Regions from separate parts of the Cryobacterium sp. AP27 genome, predicted to be linked through region 2. Evidence: riboswitches for the same ligand, from Rfam matches in the RefSeq annotation. Region 2 holds a riboswitch; the other holds the start of a gene.
The links. Region 2 has a riboswitch for thiamine pyrophosphate ahead of thiM (hydroxyethylthiazole kinase). Riboswitches for the same ligand answer to the same signal wherever they lie in the genome.
Positions count from the first base shown of each region.

Region 1: it holds a riboswitch for thiamine pyrophosphate, as region 2 does, so the genes downstream of both, AC1MB9_RS09300 (ECF transporter S component) here and thiM (hydroxyethylthiazole kinase) in region 2, are expected to answer to the same signal.

Region 1 covers NZ_CM155285.1:1,940,372-1,948,032, forward strand. The annotation lists gene AC1MB9_RS09280 (D-alanyl-D-alanine carboxypeptidase family protein) at 1-1,151, shown strand, start outside; gene AC1MB9_RS09285 (nucleoside/nucleotide kinase family protein) at 1,160-1,720, opposite strand; gene AC1MB9_RS09290 (energy-coupling factor transporter transmembrane component T family protein) at 1,710-2,501, opposite strand; gene AC1MB9_RS09295 (ABC transporter ATP-binding protein) at 2,498-4,021, opposite strand; gene AC1MB9_RS09300 (ECF transporter S component) at 4,025-4,678, opposite strand; TPP riboswitch at 4,727-4,835, opposite strand; gene AC1MB9_RS09305 (hypothetical protein) at 5,035-5,355, opposite strand; gene dinB (DNA polymerase IV) at 5,365-6,597, opposite strand; gene AC1MB9_RS09315 (dihydrofolate reductase) at 6,607-7,110, opposite strand; gene AC1MB9_RS09320 (VIT1/CCC1 transporter family protein) at 7,112-7,661, opposite strand, start outside.
Region 2 covers NZ_CM155285.1:78,502-86,162, reverse strand. The annotation lists gene AC1MB9_RS00410 (LysR family substrate-binding domain-containing protein) at 1-749, shown strand, start outside; gene AC1MB9_RS00405 (VOC family protein) at 753-1,139, opposite strand; gene AC1MB9_RS00400 (ABC transporter permease) at 1,177-2,001, opposite strand; gene AC1MB9_RS00395 (ATP-binding cassette domain-containing protein) at 1,998-3,008, opposite strand; gene thiD (bifunctional hydroxymethylpyrimidine kinase/phosphomethylpyrimidine kinase) at 3,052-3,993, opposite strand; gene thiE (thiamine phosphate synthase) at 3,990-4,655, opposite strand; gene thiM (hydroxyethylthiazole kinase) at 4,652-5,464, opposite strand; TPP riboswitch at 5,456-5,553, opposite strand; gene AC1MB9_RS00375 (enolase C-terminal domain-like protein) at 5,604-6,935, opposite strand; gene AC1MB9_RS00370 (aldehyde dehydrogenase (NADP(+))) at 6,943-7,661, opposite strand, start outside.

The DNA of each region.
Region 1 (7,661 bases), 1.7 Mb from region 2:
TCCCTCCCCCGGCCTCGGCCGCGACCGTGAGCCCCCCGGTGCTGCCCGCTGCCGGCTCCAGCGCCGTGACCGCGCTGACGGTTGACGACTCCGGAGCCATCGTGGCGCCGACCGTGCCCCTCACCCCCATGGCCGCAGCCGGCAGCACCACACCACTGCCCCTCGCCGCCATCGCGAAGGTCATCACGGCCCTGGTCGTGCTGGACGCCAAACCCGTCGAGGTGGGGCAACCCGGTCCCGCCGTAACCCTCAGCACGGCCGACTACCAGAGCTACCTCGACTACACCGCACAGGGGTCACGCGCCGTGACGGTGTTCGCGGGCGAGGTCTGGAGCGAGCAGGAACTCCTGCAGGCCATGCTGCTCGGCTCCAGCAACAACCACGCCGACACCATCGCACGCTGGGCATTCGGGTCCGTTGATGCCTACGTCGAGGCGGCCAACGCCTGGCTGGCCAAGCAGGGCTTCGACCACACCGCCGTCGTCGACGCCACCGGCCTGCACGACGCGAGCGCGGGCACGGGAACCGACCTCGCCGCACTGGCCGGGCTCGCCGCCGGCGACCCGGTGATCGCGGCGATCCTGGCGAGTCCGGCATCCGCTCTCGCCGACCGTCGAGGCATCGACAACACAACCGCATACCTTCCCGAACTCGGCATCACCGGCATCTCCCGCAGCTACACCGACGCTGCCGGGGTGTGCTTTCTGTTCACCGCGAGGGTGGAGAGCGGCGACCAGACATTTGTCTTCGCCGGCGCCATTGTGGGCGAACCCGACTACACCACCCTCGACGCCGACCTCGCCGCACTCATGACGAGCGCGACCGACGGGGTGACCGAGCTGCCCATTCTGAACCAGGGCGACCCCTACGTGCGGTTGAACACGGCATGGGGCGCGACCTCGTCCGCCACCGTCGGCCTCACCAGGAACACCTTCGCGTGGCAGGCCGCCCCGCCCGTGGAACCGTCGATCGACCTCGACCCGGTGACAACGGGCCGGGCCGGAACCATCATCGGCCGCGTGACGGTAGACAGCACGGCGGGCGAGGCCTCGTCCACGCTCAAACTCGACCGCACCATCTCCGCCCCGGGCGCGGGCTGGCGCCTGCTGCACCCGGTGCCCCTCATCACCGCGCTCCTCGATTCCAGGTAACATCCCCGTCATCGGGCAGCGAGGCGGATGCCCGCCGAGCGCTCCGGGGACTCCCGCGTGCAATAGGCCTCCCACTGCCGCTGCCACTCATCCCAGTGCTCCCGGAACAGGTCGCCGTCCCTGGCGAGGGCACGGGCCTTGCGCACGGCATCGTCCGCGCCGATCCACACGCGAATGTCGCTCAGCGCCACATGGGCCGCCGCGAGCGTGCCGCACCCCTCCACGATGAGCGGACGGTCGGCGGGAACAGGGGTCCACCCCGCCCGTTGCTCCCGCGCCCAGTCGTAACCCTGCCACGCGGCGGGACGCCCCTCGTGGCGCGGCCGCAGCACTCGGTCGGCGAGGTGCGCGCTGGCGGCGTCGAGCCCGCCCCATCCCGGATAAATGTCGTCGAGTCGCACGAGCGTCGGCCCCCGGCCGCCGGGCCACGCGAGCCGGAGCGCATCCGCGAGAGTGCTTTTGCCCGCACCGCTGGGGCCGTCGATCAACACGACCGCGGTCTTCGGCGCCCCGCGCAGCGCCGCGAGCACCGGAGCCAGCAGTGCCGTCGCCGCCGAGTCAGAGGACAAAGGTCCACGTTCCGGCCCACACGGCCACGCCGATGGCGATACCCGCGATGGCGCAGCCCATGGCAACGAGAACGACGTCGCGGGCTCCGAACACCGACAGTCGTGCCCAGGTGCGGGGTTCGTCCGACCCGAATCCGCGCGCCTCCATGGCGGTGGCCAGCTTGCTCCCCCGACGCACCGAAATCACCAGCAGGGCGAAGGCCGGCCCCACGAAACGTCGCGCGGCACCGCCCAGCCCGCCACCGTCACCCACGCCGCGCGCGCGCCGCGCGCGCGTCAGCGAATGCCAGTCGTCAATGAACATTCCCACGAGCCGCAACCCGGCCAGTCCCCCGAGCACGAAACGGGCGGGAAGGCGAAGCACCTGTGCCAGACCGTCGGCGAGGTCCGTCGGGTCCGTCGTGGCGAGAAGCACAATACCGGGAAGTCCGATGGCGAGCACCCGCAGACCGATCGCCAACCCCAATGCCACCGATCCCTCGGTCACGCTGACGAAGCCGAGGTGCCAGAGCGTGGCGCCGGAATCCTGGCCGTACATCACGGTGGTGATGGCCGCGAGCGGCGCCGCCATCCAGAGCGGTGCCGTGCGCAGCCAGAACTGCCGAGCGCTGAGCCCGCACCAAAGCAATAGCACCCCCTCGAGCAGCAGCGCCACTCCTGCGGAGATCCAGTCGATCGACAACAGGAGCGAGCAACTCACGATCAGGGCGACGGCGAGCTTCGCCACCGGGTTCAGCCGGGCGACCACGCTCGGCCGGATCGTGGGGGTCATCAGGCTCATGAGGCGTCGACCAGCGACCCGGCGGTGAGCGTTCCGGGCAGCACGACGGTCACGTCGGCGAGGGTGTCGACGAAATTTTGGTCGTGGGTGACGGCGACGAGGGCCGTGCCCTCGTCGAGTAATTCGGCCAGCAGAAGCACGAGTTCCTGCCAGGTGCGGGAGTCCTGACCGAACGTGGGCTCGTCGAGCACCAGCAGGCGCGGTCGGGTGGCCAGCACGGTCGCAACCGACAGGCGGCGCTTCTCTCCGCCGGACAGGGTGAACGGATTCGCGTCGGCGAGGTGGTCGAGACGCAGCCGCTGCAGCAGTTCGTCGACCCGAGCGCTCTGTTCCGGCCCGCTCAGGCGCAGGGCGCGCGGTCCGATCATCAGGTCGTCGCGCACCGTTGCCGCGAGGAACTGATGCTCCGGGTCCTGGAAGACCGTGCCGATGCGGGTCAGCAGCTCGCGGGAGCGCCAGCGCACCGGTCGATCGCCGATGCCGTTCGCGAGTGCGGGTGCGGCGGTGAGGGTGCCGCCGGCGGGCGCGAGGAGCCCGGCGAGGGTGAGCGCGAGCGTGGATTTGCCCGCGCCGTTCGGGCCGGTGACGGCCGTCGCGAGGCCCTCGTGAATGTCCAGGCTGAGGTCGCGGGCGACGACGTCGGCGGCGCGACGGGCGAAGGGAACCCGGCCCACGGAGAGCGTGTCGGCGCGCAGCAGGCGTTCCGGCGGTACCGCGGAACGCGGCAGGCGGGTCGGGGCGCGAAGCGCCGCCTGGGGCACCCAGACGCCGGCCTTCGACAGCCGGTCACCCTCGCGGGCGAGCACGTCCTCGGTGGGGCCGTCGGCCATGACACCGCCGGCCGGATCGAGAACGATCACCCGGTCCACGACGTGCTGCCACACGGCAACGCGATGCTCGATCACGACCAGCGTTGCGCCGGAACGATCCAGTCCGCGGACGACCGCGTCCCGCACCTCGACCACGCCGTGCGGGTCGAGGTTGGCGGTCGGCTCGTCGAGCAGCAGCAGCCCGGGTGCCATGGCGAGCACGCCGGCAAGGGCCAGACGTTGCTTTTGGCCCCCGCTCAGCGTCGAGGTGGGGTGGTCGAGCGGCAGGGTGAGTCCGACGTCCGAGAGGGCCGCTCGCACGCGCGGCCAGATCTCGGCACGCGGAACGGCCAGGTTCTCGCACCCGAAGGCGACATCGTCGCCGATTCGAGCGAGCACCACTTGCGAGTCGGGATCCTGCAGCACGAGACCGACTCGACCGCGGGCATCCGCTGCCCGCCGACCGTCGACGAGCAGCTCACCGGCGGAATCCCCGTCTTCCTCGTCGCCGAGCACGCCGGCCAGGGCATGCATGAGCGTGCTCTTGCCCGCCCCGCTCGGTCCCAGCAGCAGCACGCGCTCCCCCGGTGCGATGTCGAGATCGAGAGCGGACACCGCGGGGCGGGCCCGGCCGGCGTGACGCCATCCCCAGCCGCGGGCGGTGATGCGGGCGGGCCTGACCGGGGTGGTGCTCGATGTGGTGGCCGACATCGGCTACCGGGCGGCCGGTGCTGCGCCTGCGGGACGCATCGCCTCGCGGCCGCTGGCGAAACGGTTCAGGGCCCCGGTTCGGGCCAGCCCGCGCACGGCCAGCCAGGAGAGCAGGCCGGCGAGCACGATGCCGGAGAGGATTGCCGTGACGAAGTACGCGGTCTTGAATCCGAGGTCGAGCGCCGCGTAGCTGATGGTCGTGTCCAGGAGTGCGACGGCGAGGCCGGCCCCGGCACCGGCGAGCAGGGCGACGCTCAGTCGGTAGTTGGCGTAGAAGAACAGGGCGAGCACGATCTCCGCGCCGAGTCCCTGCAGCACGCCCCAGATCAGCGTGGCGAAGCCCCACTGGGTTCCGATGAGCATCGACACGACCGCCGCGATGACCTCGGTGTACAGGGCCGCGCCGGGCTTGCGGATGATCAGTCCGCCGAGAACCCCGGCGAAGAGCCACCCGCCGGCGAGCAGACCGCCGAGGCCGGGAGCGAAGGCCAGCAGGCTGCTGAGCGGTGACCAGGCCAAGCCCCACGCCCAGAAGATGACGCCGCTCGCGACGCCGATGACGCTCGCGACGACGATGTCCACGACCCGCCAGCGATAGTTGCGGCGGGTGGCCGCTGTCGATGATGTCGTGCCGAAGGTTGCTGATGGTGCGTGCATTGTCGTGCCCTTTCCGAGGATGAATCATCGATGGATGACTCAGTGGGGCACGGGTACGAGAAGTCTCCCTGCGCCGGCATGATCCGGATCAGGTTCGACGGTCGAAGCTCTACAGCTTCCTCTCAGCCCGGTTGACCGGACTCCCGTGTTCACGCCCAGTCTAACCTGCCGCCTAGACTCACGGAATGGGGTTTTGGTTTTGAGCATGCTGGTTGTGTTCGTCGCAGCGATGCTCATGCTGGTGTTGCTGCGTGCGTCGCTGATTCGGCGACGGCGCATCGCGCGCGGCCTCCCGGTGCGTGGCACCTGGCACTGGCCGCGGTGGCTTCGCCGCCGCGGCCGCGGCCGTGGCCGCGCTACTTCTTCAGGGCGCGGATGATGCGGTTGAGTGCGTGGCCGGTGACGCAGATGAACGGAATGGCGACGGTCAGCAGCGCAATGACGTTCGGCTCGAATCGCACCGTTCCGGCGGATTTGACGTAGGCGCCGATCGGCAGCGCGCCGCCGCCGCCACCACCTCCGGATCCCTGCTCGCCCGCGTCACCGCCGCCGAATCCGTACTGCACGATCGCCACAGGCACGAGCGTGACCCCGTCGATCTGGATCGGTTCGCCATAGGCGGACTTCACGCCGGCGGTACGGGACAGTTCTGCGAGCTTTTCCGGGAGGCTAGTCATGCCAACAGGTTACCCCGGGTTCGGTTCCCTGCTCGGCGCAATATGAGACGCCGGTTGAACCATGCCGCGCCCAAACCGCGCCGTCACGGTGTCCACCGCGAGCTCGGCGCCCCGCCAGTCCTCGTCCGGGTCCCACAACGCGAGGCCCTGGCTGTCCGCCGGCGAGAGCTGCTCCATCCGCACGCCGATCAGCCGCACCCGGATGCCGGATGCCGCGAGCACCTCGAAGGCGGCCACGGCCTCCTCATAAATGCGGCGCCCCACATTGCTCGGCTCGGCGAGCGTGCGCGACCTCGTGACGGTGCTGAAGTCCCGGTAGCGCAGTTTCAGCACGACCCGCCGCCCGACCAGGCCGCCCCGCCGCAGGCGCACGGCTACCGCGTCGGCGAGCCGCAGGAGTTCGCTGCGCAGCACCGCGGCGTCCGTCACGTCGTACTCGAAGGTCTGCTCGTGGCCGATGCTTTTCTCTTCGCGTTCGGTTGTGACCGAGCGCGGGTCCCTCCCCCACGACAGCTCGTGGAGTTTGCTGCCGGACGCTTCTCCGAGGGCACGCTGGAGCACGGGCAGCGGCGTGTGGGCGATGTCGCCGATCGTACGCAGTCCGAGACGCACGAGAGCCTCCTCGGTCGTGGCGCCGACGCCCCACATCGCCTTCACGGGCAACGGATGGAGAACGTCAAGTGTGGCGTCGACGGGTACGACGAGGAGCCCGTTGGGTTTGGCCAGCCCGGAGGCGAGTTTGGCGATGAATTTGGTGTGTGCGGCACCGACCGAACACACCAGGCCGGTCTCGGCGAACACGCGGGCGCGGATCAACTCGCCGATCACGGCCGGCGACCCGTGCAGCCGGCGCGCACCGGCCACGTCGAGGAACGCTTCGTCGATGCCGAGACGCTCGACGAGCGGGGTGATGTCATCGAAGATGCTCATCACCCGGTCGGAGTAGTGCTTGTAGGCGCTCATGTGCGGCTCCAGCACCACGGCCTGCGGGCATTTGCGCAGCGCGAGCGCCATCGGCATGGCGGAGTTCACCCCGAAGCGTCGGGCGATGTAGTTCGCTGCGGTCACGACGGAGCGACCGGAACGGTGCCCCACAATCACCGGCCGGTCGGCGTATTCCGGGTGGTCGAGGAGCTCAACCGACACGAAAAAGGCATCGAGGTCAATGTGCAGGATGGTGGCCGTGGAGTCGTCGATGGGCGCGGTCGTGACCTGACGCCCGCTGCCATCCTGCTTACCCATGCAAAAACTCTAGTCCGGGTGCGCGGCCGGGGTGTAGCGCAGAAAACGATACTCGAGCCCGGTGCGGGAGGTGTGCCAGCCGATGACGGGATCGGAGCCGTCGACACGCCAACGCATGTCGAGCGGAGGCGCGAGGGTGTCACCGTGCACGTCGGCATTGATCTCGGTCACCTCGAGCCGGTCGGCGCGCTGCAGAAACTGATCGAAAATCCGCCGCCCGCCGATCACCCACAGGTCCCCGCCGGCGGTCAGAGTCGCGGCTTCGTCGAGCGTGTGGGCGACGTATGCTCCGGGCGCGGTCCACCCGGGTTGGCGGGTGAGCACGATGTTGCGTCGATCGGGCAGCGGGCGAAACGGTGCCGGCAGCGAGTCCCACGTTCTTCGTCCCATCAGCACGTTTCCGCCGCGCGTGAGGTGCGCGAAGTGCGCGAGGTCCTCGGGCACGTGCCACGGCAACGTGCCGTCGCGGCCGATGGTGCCGTTGCGGCTTTGCGCCCACACGAGCGTCAGCACGCTACCCAACCGTTGTGCCGAACGCCAAACCGAGCGCGTAGGTGACGCCGGCGGCGGCCAGTCCGATGAAAAGCTGACGCAGCGCGCGCCGCAGTGGCGGGCCGCCGGAGAGCAGCCCGACGACCGCGCCGGTCGCGAGCAGGGCCAGACCCACGAGCACGGCGGCCACGATGACGGCGGCCAGGCCGGTCATCCCGAAGAGGTACGGAAGCACGGGAAGCAGAGCTCCGGAGGCGAAGAAACAGAAACTCGACACGGCGGCGCCGAGACCCGTCCCGATGCTCTCGTGCTCATCGATGACCGGCATCACGGAGCGCGTGTCCGCGTCCTCCGCGGGATTCGTAGCGACGTCGGCGGTGCTCAGCACCTGGCGCGCGTGCAGTTCCGCCTTCTCGGGTGACATGCCCCGCGCCCGGTACACGAGGGTCAGCTCGTTCGCGGCGGCGTCGAGGTGCGTCAGAACGTTTTTCGTCGTGAGGGTGGGGCTCGAGGCCTCCAGCAGCTCGCGCTGAGAGCGTACCGACACGTACTCGCCGGCGCCCATGGACAGC
Region 2 (7,661 bases):
TCTGGGCCGAGCGTCGCCCCGAGGTTCCGCTCGAGGTTTTTCGTACCGAAACCAGCGAGCAGGTGAGCGTGCTTCTCGACGGTCGCGCCGAGGTCAGCCTGGTGCGTCTGCCCATCGATGACGCCCAGTTGAGTGTCATCGGTCTCTACAACGAGGTGCCCGTCGTCGTCGCCGCAAAAGGCCACGAGATAGCGGATGCCGACCTCGTCGCGCTCACGGACCTCGCCGACGAGCACCTGCTGCAAGACCCCGACGATGTCCCGGCCTGGCGTGACGTGGCGACCGAGGTGCGGGACGGCATCCGCCGTGCGCTTCCCGTTATGACAGACATGGACGAGGTGATGGAGCAGGTCGCGGCCGGGGTGGGCATCATCATCGTGCCGCACTCCATCGCGCGCCTATACGGTCGCAAAGACGTGATCTCTCGCCCGGTCGACGGGGTTCCGGAGACCCAGATTGCGCTCGCGTGGGTCACCGCAGACACGAACGACGACATTGAAGAGTTCATCGGCATTGTGCGCGGACGCTCGAGTGCCAGCTCCCGCGCCCCGGCCTCCGCGGGCGAGGCGCCCGAGCCAGGCGCACGCCCCCCGCGCAAACCCAAGAAGACCGACAAGGCCAAGGCCGCGGCCAAGGCCCTGCGCGTAGCCGCGGCGCAGGCCAAGCCCGCCGCGAAGAAGAAGAGTGACTCCTCCCCGGGGCGCACTCGGCCCACCCGCAACCCGAAGAACGGCAAACGCCGCAATTAGCCGTTACGTGCTGTGCAGCACCGAGAGGATGTTGCCGGCCGGGTCGGTGAACCAGGCGATCTCCGGGTTTCCGCCACGTTGAATGCCCTTGGCGTCCTGCTCGGAGAACTGGTCATAGCGCAGAAATTCGACGCCGCGCTCGATGAGTTCGTCGACGGTGACGTCGATGTCGGCGACGACGAAGTTGAGAATGGTGAAATTCGCGGGCTCGTGGTCGGGCTTGGGGTAGATGATCACCTCGGCACCACCGGGCAACACCAGGCGCAGCAGACCCATCTCACCTTCTGTGCGCACCTCCAGGCCGAGCGTTTCGGCGTAGAACGCTGCGGCGGCCGAGATGTCGTTCACGGCGAACCCGCCGAACGCGTGCTGGATACCGAAGGTTGTCATGTCAGGCTCCTTGCTTTCGGTGTGGTGGACGGAAAAGCTAGCGCGAACTGATCGATGCGAACTTGCGGATGCACAGCGGCACGAACACGACCAGCATCACCGTGATGCCGGTGAGCGACGTGAGAAACGGATGCTGCATCGTCCAGACGTCGGGCACCGGGGCGGTACCGAGGTTGCCGAACAGCTGCCGCACGGCCTGCACGAGCGAAGACACCGGGTTCCACTCGGCGAACACACGCAACGGCGTCGGCAGGGTCTCGCTCGGTACGAACGCGTTCGAGATGAACGTCAGCGGAAAGAGAACGAGGAACGAGGCGTTGTTGATCACCTCGGGGCTGCGAACGCTCATCCCGAGCAGCGCCATCACCCAACTGAACGCGTAGCCGAAGAGCAACAAGAGGCCAACACCGGCCAGGAACTCGAGCGGGGTGGAGTTCACTCGCCAGCCCACCGCGAGCCCGGTGAGCATCATTATGACCATCGAGATGGTGTTGAGCGCAAGGTCGCCGTTGGTGCGGCCCACGAGCACCGCCGACGGCGTCATCGGCAGACTGCGGAACCGGTCGATGATGCCTTCCTTCAGATCGAGTGCCATGGCGGCGCCCGAGAACGTAGCTCCGAAGACCACCGTCTGCGCGAAGATTCCGGCCATCAAAAACTGTACGTAGTCTGTGCCCTGCACCGCGATCGCGCCGGCGTACACCTGGCTGAACAGCAGCACAAACATGATCGGCTGGATCACGGCGAAGACGAGCATGTCAGGCGAGCGCTTGATTTTGATCAGGTTGCGCTTCGTCACCGTCCACCCGTCGGAGTACCACTCCGTGAGCGGGTTCCAGCTCGCTTCGGTCACCGTGCTCATGCGGCCTTCCCCGCCTTCGTCTTGGCCGACGCCTGGGCGTCCGGGTCTTCGTCCTGGCTGAGATCCGCCTTGTGTCCGGTGAGCTTGAGAAACACGTCGTCGAGGGTGGGCCGACGCATTCCGGCGTCGTGCAGCTCAATGCCCGCCGCCCCGAGCTCCGCGAGCACGTTTTGCAGGGCCTGCGGGCCGTCGTTCACGGCCACGTCCACGCCGCGCCCGTCCGTCGACACCGTCGCCTCCCCCACGCCGTGACGCATCAGGATGCCCCGTGCCGCGCCACTGTCGCCGCCGTCGACGAGTGCGACCTCCAGCCGGTGTCCGCCGATCTGCGCCTTGAGCTGGTCGGACGTTCCCTCGGCGATCACCTTGCCGTCGTCGATCACGACGATGTCGTCGGCGAGCTGGTCGGCTTCCTCCAGGTATTGGGTCGTCAGCAGCACTGTCGTGCCGTCAGCGACGAGCTTCTTGATCACGGCCCACAACGCGATCCGGCTGCGTGGGTCAAGACCCGTCGTCGGTTCGTCGAGAAAGAGCACCTTCGGTTTGATCACGAGCGCTCCGGCGAGGTCGATGCGACGCCGCATGCCTCCGGAAAATCCCTTGACCGGTCGGTTCCCCGCCGCGGTCAGCTCGAAGAGGTCGATGAGTTCCTGCGCTCGGCGCCGTGCCGCCGCACCGCCGAGGTGGTACAGCCGTCCGACCATTTCGAGGTTTTCGAAACCGGTCAGGTTCTCGTCGACGGCCGCGTACTGGCCGGACACGCCGATGATGCGCCGCACGGCCTTGGGGTTCGCCACGACGTCGATTCCGTCGAGGAAGGCGGTGCCGACATCCGGTCGAATCAGGGTGGTGAGCATCTTCACGACGGTGGTCTTACCGGCACCGTTCGGGCCGAGCAGGGCCTTGACGGTACCGCGCGGCACCGAGAGGTCGAGCCCGGCGAGCGCGTGCACCGGTCCGCTCTTCGACTTGTAGGTTTTGGTCAGGCCGGTGGCCTCAATGATCACGGTGCGGATTCCTTTGGCTGCTGGTGCACGGGAGGATTAAATGCTAGTCAACGGGCATAGCCTTGACAACCGGTTTGCGGGTGGTGACGGCATCGGCGGCCGCCCACAGCGCCGCGAAATGGTGAATGGGACCGTTGCCGCGCCCCACCTGCAGGGCGTCGGCGTGCCGCAGGCTGTCGGTGACCCAGTGCTTCGCGGCCGCGAGCGAGCGTTCCCAGTCGCCGAGCAGCACCTGTTGGGTGGCGATTGCGCTCGAGAGGGAGCAGCCGGTGCCGTGCGTGTTGCTCGTTGCCACGCGCTCCGCCGCCAGCTGCACGACGGTTCGGCCGCCCGAGAACGAGCCGGCGGCGTCGACGAGGGCGTCGGGTGAGGCGTCACCGCCGAGATGTCCGCCCTTCACGAGCACGATCACCCGGTGCGCGGCCGATACCGTGAGAGCCTGGGTGAGGGCATCGGCCCAGGTAGCCGCCTCGCGCGCCTCGGCGAGAACGGCCAGCTCTGGAAGGTTCGGGGTCACGATGTGGGCACGGGAGAGCAGGTCGCGCAGGGCCGCTTCGGCTGGTTCGTCGAGCAGGCGGTCGCCGCTCGTGGCGACCATCACCGGGTCGAGCACCACGATCGGCGGTCGGGTACGACGCAGCCAGCCGCCGACCTCGTCGATCACGGCGACGGTGGAGAGCATGCCGATCTTCACGGCGTCGATCACGACGTCGTCGCTCACCGCGTCGAGCTGCTCACGCAGAAACGACACCGGTGGTACGTGCACCGCGCGCACCCCCCGCGTGTTCTGGGCCACAAGCGCCGTGACCACGGCCATGCCGTAGCCGCCGTTGGCCGAGACGCTCTTGAGATCGGCCTGGATGCCGGCCCCGCCCGTCGGGTCGGTGCCCGCGATGCTCAGCACCCGTGGAATCACCCGGGCGCCCGCCGTGACGGAACTCGTTACGTCCGCGGTGGGCGGACCGTGCTGCAATGGCGGGCTCATGCGGCGCCCGCCCAGGCCTCGACGAAGGCGCGGGTGGTCTCTGCGGGGTCGGCGGCGGCGCAGATTGCCGACACCACGGCCATGCCCGCCGCCCCGGCGGCCCGCAGATCGGCGGTGTCCGCCAGGCCGACGCCGCCGATCGCCACGCACGGCAGCGTGGTCGTGGTCGCGAGGCGTTTGAATCCGGCGACGCCGAGCGGTTGCGGGTGGTCCTTCTGCGTGAGGGTGGGACGAATGACGCCCATCCCGAGGTAGTCCACGGTTCCCGGCGCCAGCGCGTGCACGTCGTCCAGATGGGCCGGCCGATTGGCGGTGAGGCCGAGAACGGCGCCCGGGCCGATCAGTGAGCGCACCAGGTGGGCCGGCAGGTCGGATTGCCCCACGTGCACGCCGTCGACCACGGCACCGGCCGCTCGGGCGGCCAGGTACACGTCGACCCGGTCGTCGATCACCAGGGTGCAGCGGCCCGCGGTGATCCGCGACGCGGCCAACAGCAGCGCGTACAGTTCCCGCGTGGACGCGGTCTTGTCGCGGAGCTGCACGATCGACACTCCCCCGGCCACGGCCGCCTCGATCACGCCGAGCACGCCGCGCGCCCCGCTCAGGCCCGGGTCGGTGACCAGATACGTCGACAGGGCCAGGGGTGCCCGTGGCCCGCTCATGCGATCACCGCCCGTTCGCGCACGTCGTCGACCGTGACCGCGGCGAGCGCGTCGAGGAACGCCACGGCGAAGGTTCCCGGTCCGCGCGCCGCGAGCGCGGCCTGTTCGGCGGCGATCGTGTACACCACGCAGGCCGCCACGGTCGCCGACAGTCGATCGGGGCCGAGGGACGCGAACGCCGCGATGACCGCTCCCAGGGCGCAGCCGCCACCGGTGATGCGGGTCAGGAGCGGCGTGCCGTTGGTGATCCGCACATCCGTGTGGCCGTCGGTCACGAGGTCGACGGCGCCCGAAATCGCCACGATCGCCCCGAAGTCACGCGCGAGGGCATGCCCGGCGGCGAGCGCGGCCTCGGCGGCGTCGGTGGAGTCGACGCCGCGTCCGCCGGTGCCGGTCCCGGCGAGCGCGAGGATCTCGGAGGGGTTTCCGCGGATGATCGTCGGTCGGAGCGCTGCGAGGTCGTGGGCGAGGGCAGTGCGCACCGGCAGCGCCCCGATGGCCACCGGGTCGAGCACCCACGGCGTACCCGACGCGGATGCCGCCCGGGCCGCCTCGAGCATCGCCACACGCTGCTCAGCATGCGGGGTGCCCAGGTTGATCAGCAGCCCGGATGCGATCGGAGCGAACAGCTCCGCCTCGCCGGGGATATCCACCATGGCGGGTGAGGCGCCGACGGCGAGCAACGCATTGGCCGTGAAATTGGTGACCACGGCGTTGGTGATGCACTGCACGAGCGGAGCTGTGCGGCGCAGATCGGTGAGTAGCCCGGCCGTGGCCAGGGCGTGGTCGTTCTCCAAGCGAGAGTTCACTCGCGACATCCCTTCGCTAGTTCTGACTAGATCAGGTTCAACGGGTGTGTTCTCAGCAGTCTCAGGCGACGGCACCCCGTGTCACGCGCCCCAGCCTACCGGGGTGTTGCGCGAGGTGACACCCCGGGGCGCTCGGTGATCACGGGCGGTCGAGGGCGGGGCGTTTCGGGTCGAAGCGCCAGCCGGGAATCAGGTACTGCATCGCCGCCGCATCATCCCGGGCACCGAGACCGCGACTGAGATAGAGCTCGTGCGCCGCCTGGAGACGCTCCTCGTTGATGGTGACACCCAGTCCTGGCGTCGTTGGCACCGCGATCTGCCCATTGCGAATCTGCAGGGGCTGCTCCGTGAGGTGCTGCCCGTCCTGCCAGATCCAGTGCGTATCGATCGCCGTCGGGGTTCCGGGTGCCGCCGCGGCCACATGGGTGAACATCGCCAGTGACACGTCGAAGTGGTTGTTCGAATGCGACCCCCACTGCAGCCCCCAGTCGTCGCAGAGCTGAGCGACGCGCACCGAACCGCTCATCGTCCAAAAATGTGGATCGGCCAGGGGAATATCGACGGCGTTCGAACGGATGGTGTGTCCCAATTCCCGCCAGTCCGTCGCGATCATGTTCGTCGCGGTCGCCAGCCCGGTGGCGCGCTTGAACTCGGCCATGATCTCCCTGCCGGAGTAGACGCCTTCGGCCCCGACCGGGTCTTCCGCATACGCCAGAACGTCGCGCAGCGACCGCCCGACCGCGACGGCCTGTTCCAGCAGCCAACCGCCGTTCGGGTCGAGAGTCACCCGGGCCTCGGGAAACCGGGCGGCGAGCGCGGTGACGGCCTCGGCCTCCTCCCACGCGGGGAGCACACCCCCCTTGAGCTTGAAGTCCTTGAACCCGTAGCGGGCATAGGCGGCCTCCGCGAGGCGCACGATGCCTTCCGGGTCGAGCGCGGCCTCGTGCCGCACCCGTGCCCAGTCGTCCGCGCCGGCCTCGGCCGGCAGGTACGGCAGGTCGGTTTGCTGCGAATCGCCGACGAAGAACAGGTATCCGAGCGTGTCGACGAAGTGCCTCTGCTGCCCGTCCCCGAGCAGCGCGGCCACCGGAACACCGAGGTGCTGCCCCATGAGGTCGAGATGGGCGGCTTCGAGCGCCGTGACGACGTGGATGGTTGTGCGCAGGTCGAACGTCTGCCCGCCGCGGCCGCGGGCGTCACGATCGGCGAAGCGTGACCGCACGGCCCGGAGGGTGTTGAGGTAGCTGCCGAGTGCTGCCCCCACGACAAGCTCCCGGGTGTCGTTGAGCGTCTGCCGAATGGCTTCGCCGCCCGGAACCTCGCCCACGCCGGTGTTGCCGTTGCTGTCGGTGAGCAGCACGATGTTGCGTGTGAAGAAAGGGGCGTGCGCACCACTGAGGTTGAGCAGCATGCTGTCGCGGCCGGCGACGGGCACGACCCGCATCGTTTCGATGATCGGAGCGGCACTCATGAGCGTGTCATTCCCGGCCCAGGTGGCCGTCGACCTCGCGCCAGATATCCCGCGGGTTGGCGTCGGCGAGTTCGTCCGGCAACAGGGCTGCCGGCACATTCTGGTAGCTCACCGGGCGCAGGAACCGGTCGATGGCCAGGGTCCCGACCGAGGTGCTCTGCGCGTTCGAGGTGGCCGGGAAGGGGCCACCGTGCACCATCGCGTGCACGACCTCGACCCCGGTGGGCCATCCGTTGAACAAGACCCGGCCCGCTCGGAGTTCTGCCGCGTCGAGCAGCGGCCCGGTTCCCGGCTCGGCACCATCGGAGTGCACGGTGACGGTGAGTTGTCCTTCGAGCCGGTCGAGGATCTCGCTCATCTGCTCCACATCGCGCACGGTCACGACCAGGCTCGCCGGACCGAAGACTTCGGCCTGCAGCGCGGGGTCGGCCGTGAAGGTAGCGGAATCGGTCGCGAAGATCTGCGGGACCCCGCACACGGAAATGTCGTCATCGGGCCGGCCACTGGCCACATTTCGCACGCCGTCGTGCGCGCTGAAGACCGCGGCACCGCGCGTGAAGGCGCCCTGGATGCCGGCACTGAGCATGGGTGTACCGCTCGACTCCGCAACGGCGGCCGCGGCGGCCGCGATGAAGTCCTGGGCGTGCGGGCCCTCGGGCACGAAGACGAGTCCGGGGCTGGTGCACAGCTGGCCGGTGCCGGTACTGAGGGAGGCGACCCATGCCC